4 regions of the Priestia sp. FW507-14D1A genome follow, and region 3 is predicted to be linked to each of the others. Evidence: predicted binding sites of a transcription regulator. Region 3 holds the regulator's gene; each other region holds the start of a gene.

Evidence for each region. Region 3 encodes Rex, which represses fermentation and respiration genes when NADH is low (regulators of the CRP and FNR family bind a similar motif). Its sites were predicted from a motif close to TTGTGAAATATTTCACAA; they were not measured.
Region 1: the regulator Rex is predicted to act here: its motif matches at 2,021-2,038, upstream of AC3WJG_RS15920 (anion permease).
Region 2: the regulator Rex is predicted to act here: its motif matches at 1,325-1,342, upstream of AC3WJG_RS20015 (ubiquinol oxidase subunit II).
Region 4: the regulator Rex is predicted to act here: its motif matches at 1,151-1,168, upstream of AC3WJG_RS23415 (L-lactate dehydrogenase).

The regions. Positions count from the first base shown of each region.
Region 1 covers NZ_JBYSWQ010000004.1:43,642-47,009, reverse strand. The annotation lists gene AC3WJG_RS15925 (alpha-amylase) at 1-434, shown strand, start outside; gene AC3WJG_RS15920 (anion permease) at 464-1,897, opposite strand; gene AC3WJG_RS15915 (class I SAM-dependent rRNA methyltransferase) at 2,173-3,368, opposite strand, start outside.
Region 2 covers NZ_JBYSWQ010000006.1:105,392-108,759, reverse strand. The annotation lists gene xylE (D-xylose transporter XylE) at 1-791, shown strand, start outside; gene AC3WJG_RS20015 (ubiquinol oxidase subunit II) at 1,531-2,469, shown strand; gene qoxB (cytochrome aa3 quinol oxidase subunit I) at 2,471-3,368, shown strand, end outside.
Region 3 covers NZ_JBYSWQ010000020.1:11,583-14,950, forward strand. The annotation lists gene AC3WJG_RS26310 (YdiK family protein) at 1-29, shown strand, start outside; gene tatC (twin-arginine translocase subunit TatC) at 55-810, opposite strand; gene tatA (twin-arginine translocase TatA/TatE family subunit) at 826-1,011, opposite strand; gene AC3WJG_RS26325 (redox-sensing transcriptional repressor Rex) at 1,065-1,703, opposite strand; gene AC3WJG_RS26330 (ABC-F family ATP-binding cassette domain-containing protein) at 2,162-3,368, shown strand, end outside.
Region 4 covers NZ_JBYSWQ010000009.1:24,873-28,240, forward strand. The annotation lists gene AC3WJG_RS23410 (cation diffusion facilitator family transporter) at 1-860, opposite strand, end outside; gene AC3WJG_RS23415 (L-lactate dehydrogenase) at 1,193-2,149, shown strand; gene AC3WJG_RS23420 (lactate permease LctP family transporter) at 2,212-3,368, shown strand, end outside.

The DNA.
Region 1 (3,368 bases), on a different contig from region 3:
GGGTAGAAGATTGGTTCAAACAGAGTGCTTACGCTCTAATTTTACTTCGTGAAGACGGTTATCCTTGTGTGTTTTACGGAGACTATTTTGGGATAGGCGGAGAGCACCCAATTGAAGGAAAAGAAAAAGATATTTCCGCTCTCTTGCATGTACGCTATGACAAAGCATACGGCCAGCAAGACGATTATTTTGATCACCCGAATACTATTGGATGGGTAAGGCATGGTGTAGAGGAATTTGAGAAGTCTGGATGCGCTGTGGTGATGTCAAACGGTGAAGATGGCGAAAAGAGAATGTTCGTCGGCGAACACCGAAGTGGACAAACGTGGATTGACTTCACAAACAACCGAGAGGACCAAGTTGTGATTGAAGAAGATGGCTACGGACAGTTCCCTGTAAATGGCGGCTCTGTATCCGTTTGGGCTGAAGCATAAAAAAAACAGTGGCCTGCGCCACTGTTTTTTTACCATAGACCTAGCAGTTTCCACCACAAGCCGCCAATTCCAATCCAAATGATAATATGAATAATTGAAATTAAAAAGCCGAGCGACCACCATTTTTGCTGCGTTACATATCCACTACCGAAGAACACCGGGGCCGGTCCACTGCCGTAGTGAGTTAAACAGCCAAATAAATTGCTAAAGAACGCTAAAATTAATGCTGACAGTAACGGAGGCGCACCAGCGGCCACGATGACAGATAAAAATGCTGCGTACATAGCGCTGACGTGAGCCGTGTTACTTGCAAAAAAGTAGTGAGAATAAAAATACGCAATAGCTAGTACAATCAAGGCCGTCATCCAAGACATATGGCTAACAGTGCCTTTCATCAGATCACTGAACCAAGGAATCATGCCTAGATCATTTAAGAAAGTTGCCATCATAACCAAAACAGCAAACCAGACTAATGTATCCCATGCTCCCTGTTCTTTTTTGATGTCTGACCAGCTTAACACTTGCGTTAAAAGCAGCGCACATAGACCAATAAAAGCAGTTGTTGTTGCATTAATATTTAAATTAGCTCCAAAAATCCATAGCACAAGAAGAAGTAAAAATACGCCAATCATGTACCATTCTTCTTTCTTTAGCGGACCCATTTCATTTAATTTTTTTGCTGCAATTTCAGATGCTTCCGGCGTTTCTTTTAATTCTGGCGGATACAGCTTATAAATAACAAGCGGAATAACAATTAAACTAATAATTCCAGGTACGATTGCAGCCGCTGCCCAGCCAACCCATGAAATAGTCTTGCCTGTAATTTGTTCCGTCATTTTAACCGCAAGAGGATTGGCCGCCATTGCTGTTACGAACATAGCGGATGTGATCATATCTCCTTGAAACGATACTTTTGTTAAGAAAGCGCCGACTCTGCGCTCCGTACCGTCTCCAGTTCTCGATCCGTATGTTTCGGATAAAGAACGAATGATTGGAAGAATAATTCCTCCAGCTCGTGCTGTATTAGACGGCATTGCAGGTGATAAAAGCAAGTCACTTACGATAAGAGAATACGATAATCCCAACGTCTTTTTACCGAACAAACGAACGAAGATATAGGCAACCCTTGTTCCTAGACCAGTCTTAATAAAACCTCTAGAAATAAAGAATGCAATAACGATTAACCAAATCGTCGTATTTTGAAAACCGCTGAGCGATTGTTCAAGTGTTAATGTATTAGTTAATACAATAATGGTTAAAGATAAAATAGCTACACTGCCCAATGGCAATGGTTTAATGATAAGCCCTACGATAGTAGCCACAAAAATAGCGAATAAGTGCCAAGCCTTCACATCAAGTCCGGACGGAGGTGTAATAAACCATAAAACAAGTCCGATTGCCAGACAAATTAATAAAGGAATAAATTTCACTTCGCCGGCAGGCTTTTTTGTTGTTTCAGCCATAATCTTTCTCCTTTCATGTTTTTTAATAATAGTAGTATGCTCTTTCTACTTCACACCCAATACTTATCCCATTTAAAATAAAATAATTGTAAAAATACGTTTCGTAAGGATGATATTGTAAATTTGTGAAGTGTTGAGCATAATTCCTTTATTATTTTATCATACATACTGACAATATTTATCTTTTCCCTTCATTTTATTCCCTTCAAAATAGCTTGTAAGCGTTATTTCATCACAATAAATAAGCTGCATGAGTTCATCATGCAGCCTTGTATTTAGCGATTTATTTTTTGAATAAACACGACTTTGAGATAATCACCTGACTTAAATTCTTTTATTGTTTTAAAATCAGCTGGAAGAGAGAACTGCTCCATCATTTTGTAGCGTTCCCCTTTTTCATTAAAAGCTTTTTCAATAAACGAATGGAATTTTTTCATATCAAAGTTACTTGCATTCGTAGATGCTACGATGACACCATTTGGCTTTGTAAGAGCAATGGCTTCTTTTAATAAATCTTTGTAGTCTTTTGCTGCACTGAACGTATGCTTTTTCGACTTAGCAAAGCTCGGCGGATCTAGCACCACAAGATCAAACGTCATGTTCTTCTTGACCGCATATTTAAAATACTTGAAAACATCTTCTACAATAATGTCCTGTGCTTCGTGATCAATTCCATTTACACTAAATTGCTCAATTGTTTTTGCCAAGCTGCGATTGGCTAAATCAACACTTGTTGTTTTCGCAGCTCCTCCAAGAGCGGCCGCCACTGAAAATGCGCCTGTATACGAAAACATATTTAGCACGGTCTTTCCTTTTGCATATTTATCTCGAATCGTTTTACGGACGTCTCGCTGATCTAAAAAGACTCCCACCATCGCTCCGTCATTTAAGTAAACGGCAAAACGAATACTATTTTCTTTTACAATAAGAGGGAACTCACCTTTATCCCCTGCTACAAAATCATCTTCTTCAATATACTGACCTTTTACGTTAAAACGTTTTTTCTGGTACAGCCCTTTAAAATTAGGCGCAGACTTTAAGGCTTCAATGACGTATTCTTTAAATCGATAAATTCCTTCACTATACCAACTCATGACGTAATATCCGTCATAATAATCAATAATTAAGCCGCCGATTCCGTCACCTTCACTATTAAATACGCGAAAAGCAGTTGTGTCTTCAGACGCATAAAAATCATGACGTGATGAAATAGCTTGCTGAATTTTTCTAGCAAAAAACGCCGCGTCAATTTGCTCATTTTTCTTTTTCGAAAGAATCCATCCGTAGCCTTTGTTTTGTTTTCCATAATAGCCTTTGGCTAAAAATTGATTCTTGGGAGTGACTAAGTTAATAATAACGCCTTCTTCTTGCAGTTTATGACCATCAACAAGCGCATCTTTTTCAATGAGTGGATAACCCTTGTTCACTTTTTTAATAAAAGCTTCTTTGGCTATAACTTGTACTTCTTTTC
Region 2 (3,368 bases), on a different contig from region 3:
CTGAAACGCCTCGCTACTTAGCTATACAGAATCAAGATCAAAAAGCTTTAGCCATACTAACTAAAATTAATGGATCTTCAGAAGCAAAATCAATTTTAGAAGATATTAAACAAACAATTTCTACCAATGTTTCGTCTGGAAAATTATTGGCATATGGAAAATTAGTTATCGTTGTAGGTATACTGCTTTCTGTATTTCAACAGTTTGTAGGAATCAATGTAGCTCTATATTATGCTCCGCGTATTTTTGAAAGCATGGGAGCAGCTAAAGGTTCTTCTATGCTGCAAACCATTATTATGGGATTAGTAAACGTTATTTTTACAGTAATTGCAATTTTGACGGTTGATCGTTTGGGAAGAAAACCTTTATTAATAACAGGATCTATCGGAATGGCCATTGGAATGTTCGGTGTAGCAAGCATGGCTTTTTCAAACATCATTGGTATAGGGACGCTTGTATTTATCATTATTTATACAGCTTCCTTTATGATGTCATGGGGACCAATTTGTTGGGTGCTCATTTCAGAGATTTTTCCTAATAAAATTAGAGGTCGTGCTGTAGCTATTGCCGTAGCTGCTCAGTGGGCGGCTAACTATTTTATTTCCTCTACATATCCCGTGATGATGGAATATAGCGGAGGATTAACATATGGTTTTTACGGTTTAATGAGTGTACTTTCTGCTTTATTTGTCTGGAAATTTGTTCCTGAAACGAAAGGTAGAACTCTCGAACAAATGGAAAATATGTGGAGAAAAAAACAAGGGGCTTCAAAGAGTAAGAAGGCCATATAACCATTGAGCTTTTACTTAGAGAAAAGATGAATATAAAACTTTCAAAAACACCTAAACTATCTTTAGGTGTTTTTAATATGTAATCTTTATGAAGAAAGTGGATAGCTTTTTTAAAAGATATTGCTATAGTGATAAGTCTCTTTGAAAATAGAAATATAGTTTTCTTTATGAGGAGTGTTTCATCGTAAATATAAATAACGGTGCAATGAATTTACAAAAAATCTGGGGGCATCCACTATATACGGAATATCCTAAAGAATTAAAGTAGATCACGCTTCATGGGTTCCCACGTATCAAAATCAGAAAATGATTGATTGGATGTTTCAGCAGGTCAAATAAGCAAATCAGTAAATGTTAAAGCTCAATACTTCATCTAATACTTACGAAAAGCTCTTTCGGTTAATAAGAACTGGAAGAGCTTTTTGCTTTTATCAGAATCTACGCGCTAAGAGCAAGGTATTTCACACCACATTTAACCAAATATGTGACGAAATTATGGTAAAGCCATTTAAACTAGATAAAAATCGCTTCAAGTGTGATAAATATCACACCCTTTAACAACGCAACATGATAATTTTTTAGGAGTAAGCAATATGTCATGACAAACTTCAATATGTTAGGAGGTTTTTAGCCTTTTGATCTGTTGAGATGCTTCTCTAATATGAACGTTTATATACCATTATTATGTACAGAGATTTAGAGGAAGGGAGCCTGAACTTAGGTGAGAAAGCAAAAATCAATGCATATTAGCAAGTTAATCATTCTCTCCGTATTCATCACAATTTTTTTAGCAGGCTGTGATAGTCGTTATTTGATTTTAAACCCGCAGGGGGCGGTGGCTCAAAAAGAATACCAGTTAATTATTTTTTCGATAATTTTATGCACAATTGTTGTTATTCCTGTTTTAGGTCTGCTTGTGTATATCGTTTTACGCTACCGTGATAAGCCTGGAAACAAGGCTCCGTATCGGCCAGACTGGGACGATAGCAAGCGTCTTGAATTTATTTGGTGGGGCATCCCCATTATTATTATTGGTATTTTAGGTTTCGCTACGGCCAGAACAACGTATGACTTAGTAGATCCGCCGCAAAAAGATGTAAAGCCGCTAACGATTGAAGTAACGTCTCTTGACTGGAAATGGTTATTTCAATATCCGGATCAAGATATTGCGACAGTGAACTATGTCAACATTCCAAAAGATGTGCCCGTTCAATTCGTGCTAACGTCAGATGCACCTATGAATTCTTTTTGGGTACCGGAGCTGGGAGGACAATTATATACCATGCCGGGAATGGCAATGGGGCTTTGGCTGCAAGCTGATCACAAGGGAGAATATTTTGGTTCGGGTGCGAATTTTACGGGTGAAGGATTCGCTCATATGAATTTTAAAGTTAAATCTACATCGACAAAAGAATTTAAGCAGTGGGTAAAGCAAGTGAAAGAAACATCACCAGCTTTAACAAAAGCTGATTATAACAGTCTTGCCAAACAAGGTCTTTCTCTAGAAAAATCGTATTCTACCATTCCTAAAGGCTTATTTCAAGAAATTGTAATTAAAAACGGTGGTCAATATTATAGTCAGCATCACCATATGAAAAATGAAGACATGAAGACTATGAATGTGGCTTCTGAAGAACAAGTACATGCACAGCACGAGCACCAGGAAGGAGGAAACTAAGTTGTTAGACAAATTAAAAGATTTTTCATCTCATTTTTTTGTGACAGGAGAACCGATGATTTATGGAGCAGATGTTGCCATTTTGTTAACACTAGCCGGTATTATTTTTGTTCTTACGTATCTTAAAAAGTGGAAGTGGCTATGGCATGAGTGGCTTACAACGGTCGATCATAAAAAAATTGGAATTATGTATATGCTTTCTTCATTATTAATGCTGTTTCGAGGCGGAGTAGATGCACTATTAATGCGTATTCAACTAGCATTCCCTCAGTGGCATTTTCTAGATTCTAATCATTACAACGAAATTTTTACTACGCACGGAACTATTATGATTCTATTTATGGCAATGCCGCTTATGTTTGCGTTCTTTAACATTGTTGTGCCGCTTCAAATTGGAGCAAGAGATGTCGCCTATCCTTTTTTAAACGCGGTAAGCTTTTGGCTATTTTTCTTTGGCGCCATGCTTTTTAATTTGTCGTTTGTAATCGGCGGCTCGCCAGATGCAGGATGGTTGAGTTATCCGCCGCTTTCTGGCATGCAGTTCAGTCCTGGACCAGGTCAAGATTTTTATATTTGGGGTATTCAAATATCAGGTATTGGCAGCTTGGCTTCTGGAATTAATTTTATTATGACTATTTTAAAAATGCGTGCACCGGGCATGAAACTTATGCATATGCCCCTATTCACGTGGTCCGTTCTAGCAAGCTGTATTATTATCATTTTCGCGTTTCCTGTATTAACCGTAACGCTTGCTTTATTGTTTATTGACCGCTTCTTTGACGGACACTTATTTACTATGACCGGCGGAGGAAATCCGATGATGTACATTAACTTAATTTGGATGTGGGGACATCCTGAAGTGTATATCGTTGTACTTCCTGCATTCGGCATTTTTTCTG
Region 3 (3,368 bases):
ATAAAAATCAAGATGATTCATCTAAATAAAAAAACCACTGTTTCAGTGGTTTTTTTACATACTAACATCTTCTCTTTCTTGCTCTGCCCTTGCCTTTAACACTTTGCGATACGAAATGCGGGAAATAATGATGCTGATTTCATACAAAATTAAGAGCGGCACTGTCACCATCATGTGCGAGAGCAATTCTGGTGGTGTAATAAGTGCGGCAATAACTAGCAGTACGAAATAGGCATACTTTCGAATTTGAGATAAAAACATAGGCGTGATAATTCCTAATCGCGTCAAAAACATGACGACAACAGGAAGCTGAAACAACAGCCCAAAAGGCAGTGTGAGCTGCATTAAAAAAGAAAAGTATTCATTAATGCCAATCACTTGGTTTACATTCAGCTCATCAGAAACGCGCGTCATAAAATCGACGACAAATGGAAACAACACAAAATAAGAAAAAGAGACACCGCCGATAAAGAGAAAAATGGAAACAGGAATATATCCAAGCGTTACCTTACGCTCTTTTTCATATAAACCAGGACTAATAAATGCCCAAAGTTGATACAGTGCAACAGGAGCTGCAAGTACACAGCCGATAATAACAGCAAACTGCATATAAATCTTAACTGGATCTGTTAGCCTAAATGCATTCATCGTTAAATTTTTTGCCTCATCAGCATGCTGTAAATAGACAATAACCTTATCCGCTATAAAAAAGCCGCCAATTGTGGCAATCACAAAGAAAAATAAAACAATTAAAATGCGCTTTCGCAGCTCTCCTATATGATCATATATTGACATTTCTTGTTCGGTCATACTATGATCACCCTTTTACTCTTTGTCATCTACTTGACGCTGTTTATCTTTTTCACGATCTTCTGAGGCACCGCTAGCGGCATGCTTAAACTCTCTAAGCGTTTGCCCGACTGATCTTCCTAGCTCCGGTAACCGTTTCGGTCCAAAAATAAGCAGTGCTACAATCGCAATAATAATCCAACTGCCTGCTCCAATCCCCATATTCCCACTCTCCTTATTAATTTAGACTTAAGGAAATCGTAACATAGTCCGCCTTATTCAACAGGATAATTTTTCAAAAAGTAGACGAGCGACTGTAATTCTACAGCAAGATCAATATGATGCAGTCGAATCTCATCCGGTACGTTTAAGCGTGCAGGAGTAAAGTTTAAAATTCCTTTAATTCCGCAACTCACTAAACGATCGGTAATTTGCTGAGCAACAGTGGCTGGAACGGTTAAAATCGCTACTGAGATGTCATCACTCATATAATCTTCCAATTGGTCAAGATGATAGACGGGCACGTCGCCTACTTTTGTACCGACTTTATCTTCTATCACATCAAAAGCGCACTCAATTTTGGTGTTATTATTTTTAATAAAATTATAATTTAAAAAGGCCGTTCCCAGATTCCCTACGCCAATCAGTGCTACTTTCGTTACTTCATCTTGGTCTAACGTTTTACGGAAAAATGTAAGTAAATAATTCACATTGTAGCCGTATCCCTTTTTCCCTAATGCTCCAAAGTAAGAAAAATCCCGGCGAATAGTAGCAGAATCAACTTTCACTGCCTCACTTAACTCCGCTGACGAAACACGCTGTTTACCAGAAGCATGCAAGTTTTTTAAAAAACGATAATAAAGCGGCAATCGTTTAGCCGTTGCTTGTGGTATTTTTAATTGTTCAGTGTTCACGTTGTACCCCCTCAGTTCATGTATGTCATTACTAACATTTTCAAGTCATATTGCATTACCTTTCACAAAGCCTCAACCGCCTTGAGGTAGCGCTTCCAATTCTCTCTCTTTTCTCTTGTTTTATATATACTCCGCTTCACACCCCGACCCCTTTTGTCTATCCAGCACTACTTAAAGTCGGTAGCTAGAACGAAGTAATTAGCTCTTCAAAGGATCCGTTTGTTAGTCATGACGGGTTTTCTACATCCATCATATATAAGTTCAGAGATGCACTTATCTCTTATTTTAACATAGTATCCTGTATAAAATGTGCAGGTAAAATCATTTTATTTCATGAATCAAAACATTCGCTTCATCATTTGTCCTTGTCTCTCTACAAATTACAAACGCTTGTAGGAAGAACTTGTAGTTGAAAATATGTTAAAATACACTATGGATATACTACTAGAGGTGAAAAAATGATTATTCTACAATTGAACGGTATTACAAAATACTATGGGGCAGAACCCATTTTATCGAATATAAAGTTAGAAGTACAATCAAAAGACCGCATTGCCCTAGTGGGACGAAACGGTGCTGGTAAATCAACTTTATTAAAAATTATTGCTGAGCAGCTTTCTTATGACAGCGGAGAAATTATTAAACCTAAAGGTGTTTCCATTGATTATATGGGACAAGATACAGTTCTTGAGTCAACACTCTCCATATGGGAAGAAATGATGACGGTCTTTGCTCCGTTAAAGAAGATGGAAAAAGAATTACGTACGCTTGAAACGAAGATGGGCGATCCAGACATTTTTAATGATTCAGTTCAATACGAAAAACTAACCAAAGAGTACGATCAGCTTCAAGTAACGTTCAAAGATTCAGGCGGCTATCAATATGAAGCGGATACACGATCTATTCTTCACGGTTTCCGTTTCTCAAACTTTGACTATAGCACCCCTATTTCCTCCTTGAGCGGTGGACAAAAAACGCGCTTGGCTCTTGCAAAACTGCTTTTAACAAAGCCAGACTTGCTTATTCTGGATGAGCCTACCAACCACTTAGATATTGAAACTTTAGCATGGCTGGAACAGTTTCTGCAAGGGTATGAAGGAGCTATTTTAATTGTTTCACACGATCGTTACTTCCTTGATAAGGTCGTAAATCAAGTGTATGAAGTCACACAAAAAACAACGGTCAAGTACACGGGCAACTACTCTAAATACCTTGTACAAAAAGCAGAGCGATATGAAAAAGAGTTGCGTCAGTACGAAAAACAGCAAGATGAAGTCGCAAAACTGAATGATTTTATTCAGCGAAACATCGCCCGCGCATCGACTACAAAACGTGCGCAAAGCAGACGTAAGCAGCTCGATCGAATGGAGTTAATAAATCGACCTAACGACGGCGAAAAATCGGCTAGTTTTTCGTTTGAAATTGAGCGTCAAAGCGGAAATGAAGTCTTAAATCTCGAAAACGTGTCTATCGGATATGATGAAAACAAATACGTCGTCCAAGACGCAAACCTTCGGATTAAAAAAGGTGAAAGCCTTGCGTTGGTTGGCCCTAATGGAGTTGGGAAATCTACGTTATTAAAAGGTATTGTGGATAAACTAAGCTTCAAGACTGGAACCATTTCTTTTGGCTCAAACGTAATGGTTGGTTATTACGACCAAGAGC
Region 4 (3,368 bases), on a different contig from region 3:
TATGCATCAGGTTCAATATGAACAAGCGTATCTTTAATTTGATGCTCATCGTTCATCATATGTTCAATTTGATCAGCAATTTCATGGCTTTTGATAACATTTAAATGGGGATCTACTTTAACAGTTACATCGATCACGACTTGGTTACCAAGCTTACGCGCTTTCACATCTTCTACTTCTTTTACACCATCTACAAGCTCGATGCTTTCTTTGTAGTGCCCTAACTTTTCTTCATCAAATCCGTCCGTTAAGGAATGAGCCGCTTCTTTAAAAATTTCGATGGCTGTTTTACAAATAATAATTCCCACAGCAAAAGCAGCTACCACATCCAGCCAGGGCAGACCGAACTGTGAACCAAAAATTCCCACAACAGCCCCTATACTCACAAGTGCATCAGACAAATTATCTTTAGCAACCGCATATAAAGACTGGCTATCAAGTTTTTTAGCAAGCTTAATATTATATCGGTAGACACCACCCATAACAGCAGCCGCTCCAAGACCTACCCAAGCAGCCAGTAAATTAGGCGCTTCAGATTTGTCCATAAATAATGACTGACCCGCATCGACCAATACTTCTAGTCCGATGACCATCATGATAAAAGAAGCAATAAGTGAAGAGATATGTTCCGCTCTGGAATGTCCATAGGGGTGATCATTATCGCGAGGTTTTTTAGAAATCTTTAAGCCGATTAAGACGGCAATTGATGCAATAATATCTGTAACATTATTAAGACCGTCGGCTTTTAATGCAGAGGAAGCGGTGATACCCGCAATGATAAGTTTACATGTCGATAAAAAGATATATGATAAGATACTAACCCAAGCGCCTTTTTGGGCTTGCTCATAGTAATTCTCCATCCCTTCCACTCCTTTATTCAAAATAAGCAAACTTAGTGTAACAAATGGATTTCGTGTGGGTCTATAGAAACATTATTGGCTGCTAACATACAAATAGAGAATGTTAAACTCTTTAGCTTTCTGCAAAACAAGTTGCCTTTACTCAACACTTTAAACGTTTAAGATCTTTCTAAATGTGGCACTTCATGTAGAAGGACATTTTTTTAAATCGCCCTGTAAAATTGTTTACTATTTTTTTAAGGGTGTGATTTTTATCACAGCCGAGGGTATTTATTCTTGTTACACTAACATTGTGAAAAACATCACAAAATAAAATTCAAAGGATGATACAAATGAAAACACAATTTACACCAAAAACACGAAAAGTTGCCGTTATCGGAACTGGTTTTGTTGGCTCAAGCTACGCTTTTTCAATGGTGAATCAAGGTATTGCCAATGAATTAGTGTTAATCGATATGAACAAAGAAAAAGCAGAAGGTGAAGCACGCGATATCAATCATGGAATGCCATTTGCCACACCGATGAAAATCTGGGCTGGAGATTATAAAGACTGTGCTGATGCTGATTTAGTAGTTATTACAGCGGGCGCTAATCAAGCTCCAGGGGAAACACGCTTAGATCTAGTTGAAAAAAACGTTAAAATTTTTGAATGCATCGTAAAAGATATTATGAACAGCGGATTTGACGGCATCATTTTAGTGGCAACAAATCCAGTTGATATTCTCGCACACGTTACACAAAAAGTATCAGGATTACCAAACGAACGGGTAATTGGTTCAGGAACGATCCTTGACACAGCTCGCTTCCGCTACTTGTTAAGCGACTATTTCGAAGTAGATTCTCGCAACGTCCACGCTTATATTATGGGGGAACATGGAGATACTGAATTTCCTGTTTGGAGCCACGCGCAAATTGGCGGTGTGAAGCTCGAACATTTTATCAATACTGCCGCTATTGAAAAAGAACCCGATATGCAGCATCTATTCGAACAAACCCGCGATGCGGCTTACCATATTATTAATCGAAAAGGAGCGACTTATTACGGAATTGCAATGGGGCTTGTACGCATTACCAAGGCTATTTTAGATGATGAAAATTCTATTTTAACAGTATCTGCTTTATTAGAAGGACAATACGGTATTTCTGATGTGTATATCGGCGTACCAGCTATCATTAATAAAAACGGCGTGCGTCAAATTATTGAATTGAATTTAACTCCTCACGAACAGCAACAGCTCGAGCACTCTGCTAGCATTCTTAAGCAAACTCGCGACAGAGCTTTTGTGTAATATCTAAAGATTTTTGCGGGGGACTTCCCCGCTCCCTTGTTTTAAATATGTAGTAGAGGTGTATGAATATGACGTGGACTCAGGTATATAATCCGTTAGATAATATTTGGCTTTCTGCACTAATTGCACTCATCCCCATTATCTTTTTCTTTATTGCTTTAACTCTTTTGAAATTAAAAGGACATATTGCTGCCGGTATTACGGTGCTTCTTTCTATGATTATTGCTATTTATTTTTATGATATGCCTGCCTCAATGGTTTTAGGAGCCACAGGCTATGGGTTTCTGTATGCACTTTGGCCCATCAGCTATATTATTATCGGAGCGGTGTTCTTATACAAGCTAACTGTCAAAAGCGGACAGTTTACTACCATCAGACAATCTATTATTTCAATAACCGATGACCCCCGCTTGCAAATGCTGCTTGTTGCTTTTTCCTTTAATGCTTTTTTAGAAGGGGCAGCGGGATTTGGAGCTCCAATTGCCATTACAGCAGCGCTTTTAGTTGGACTTGGGTTCAAACCGTTAAAAGCAGCGGCGCTATGTTTAATTGCTAATACAGCTTCAGGAGCGTTTGGTGCCATGGGGATTCCTGTTATTGTCGCAGGACAAGTATCTGGCATAGATCCAAAAGAAATTGCTCATTTTCTTGGCACGCAGCTTCCGATTATTTCTTTTCTTATCCCTTTTTTACTTGTCTTTATTATGGATGGGATAAAAGGATTAAAAGACGTATGGAAAGCAACGGGCATCACAGCCGTTTCCTATGCACTGACACAGTATTTAACTGTTACATACATCGGCCCTGAACTTCCAAATATCACATCTTCTATTGTGAGTTTGCTTGCTCTTGCTTTTTATATTAAACGAACAAGCCCGGCAGCAGCTAAAAGCTTCAGCCTGTCACCAAAACAGATTTTAAAGGCTTGGTCTCCTTTTATTCTATTAACGATACTCGTTACGGCTTGGAGCATTTCTTTTGTCAAAATAATGCTTGAACATATGAACCTGCTTATTAACGTCCCATTTTTACACAATCACGTAATTAAAGCAGCGCCTTTAGTAAAAGATCCTACGCCTTACGCTGCTGTCTTAAAAATAGACGTATTTGCAGCAACAGGTACAGCAATTCTTATTGCTTGTATCCTTTCAGTTTTCTTGCTTAACGTATCGCCAAAAGTGGCATGGACCACTCTTTTAGAAACCGTAAAAGAATTATC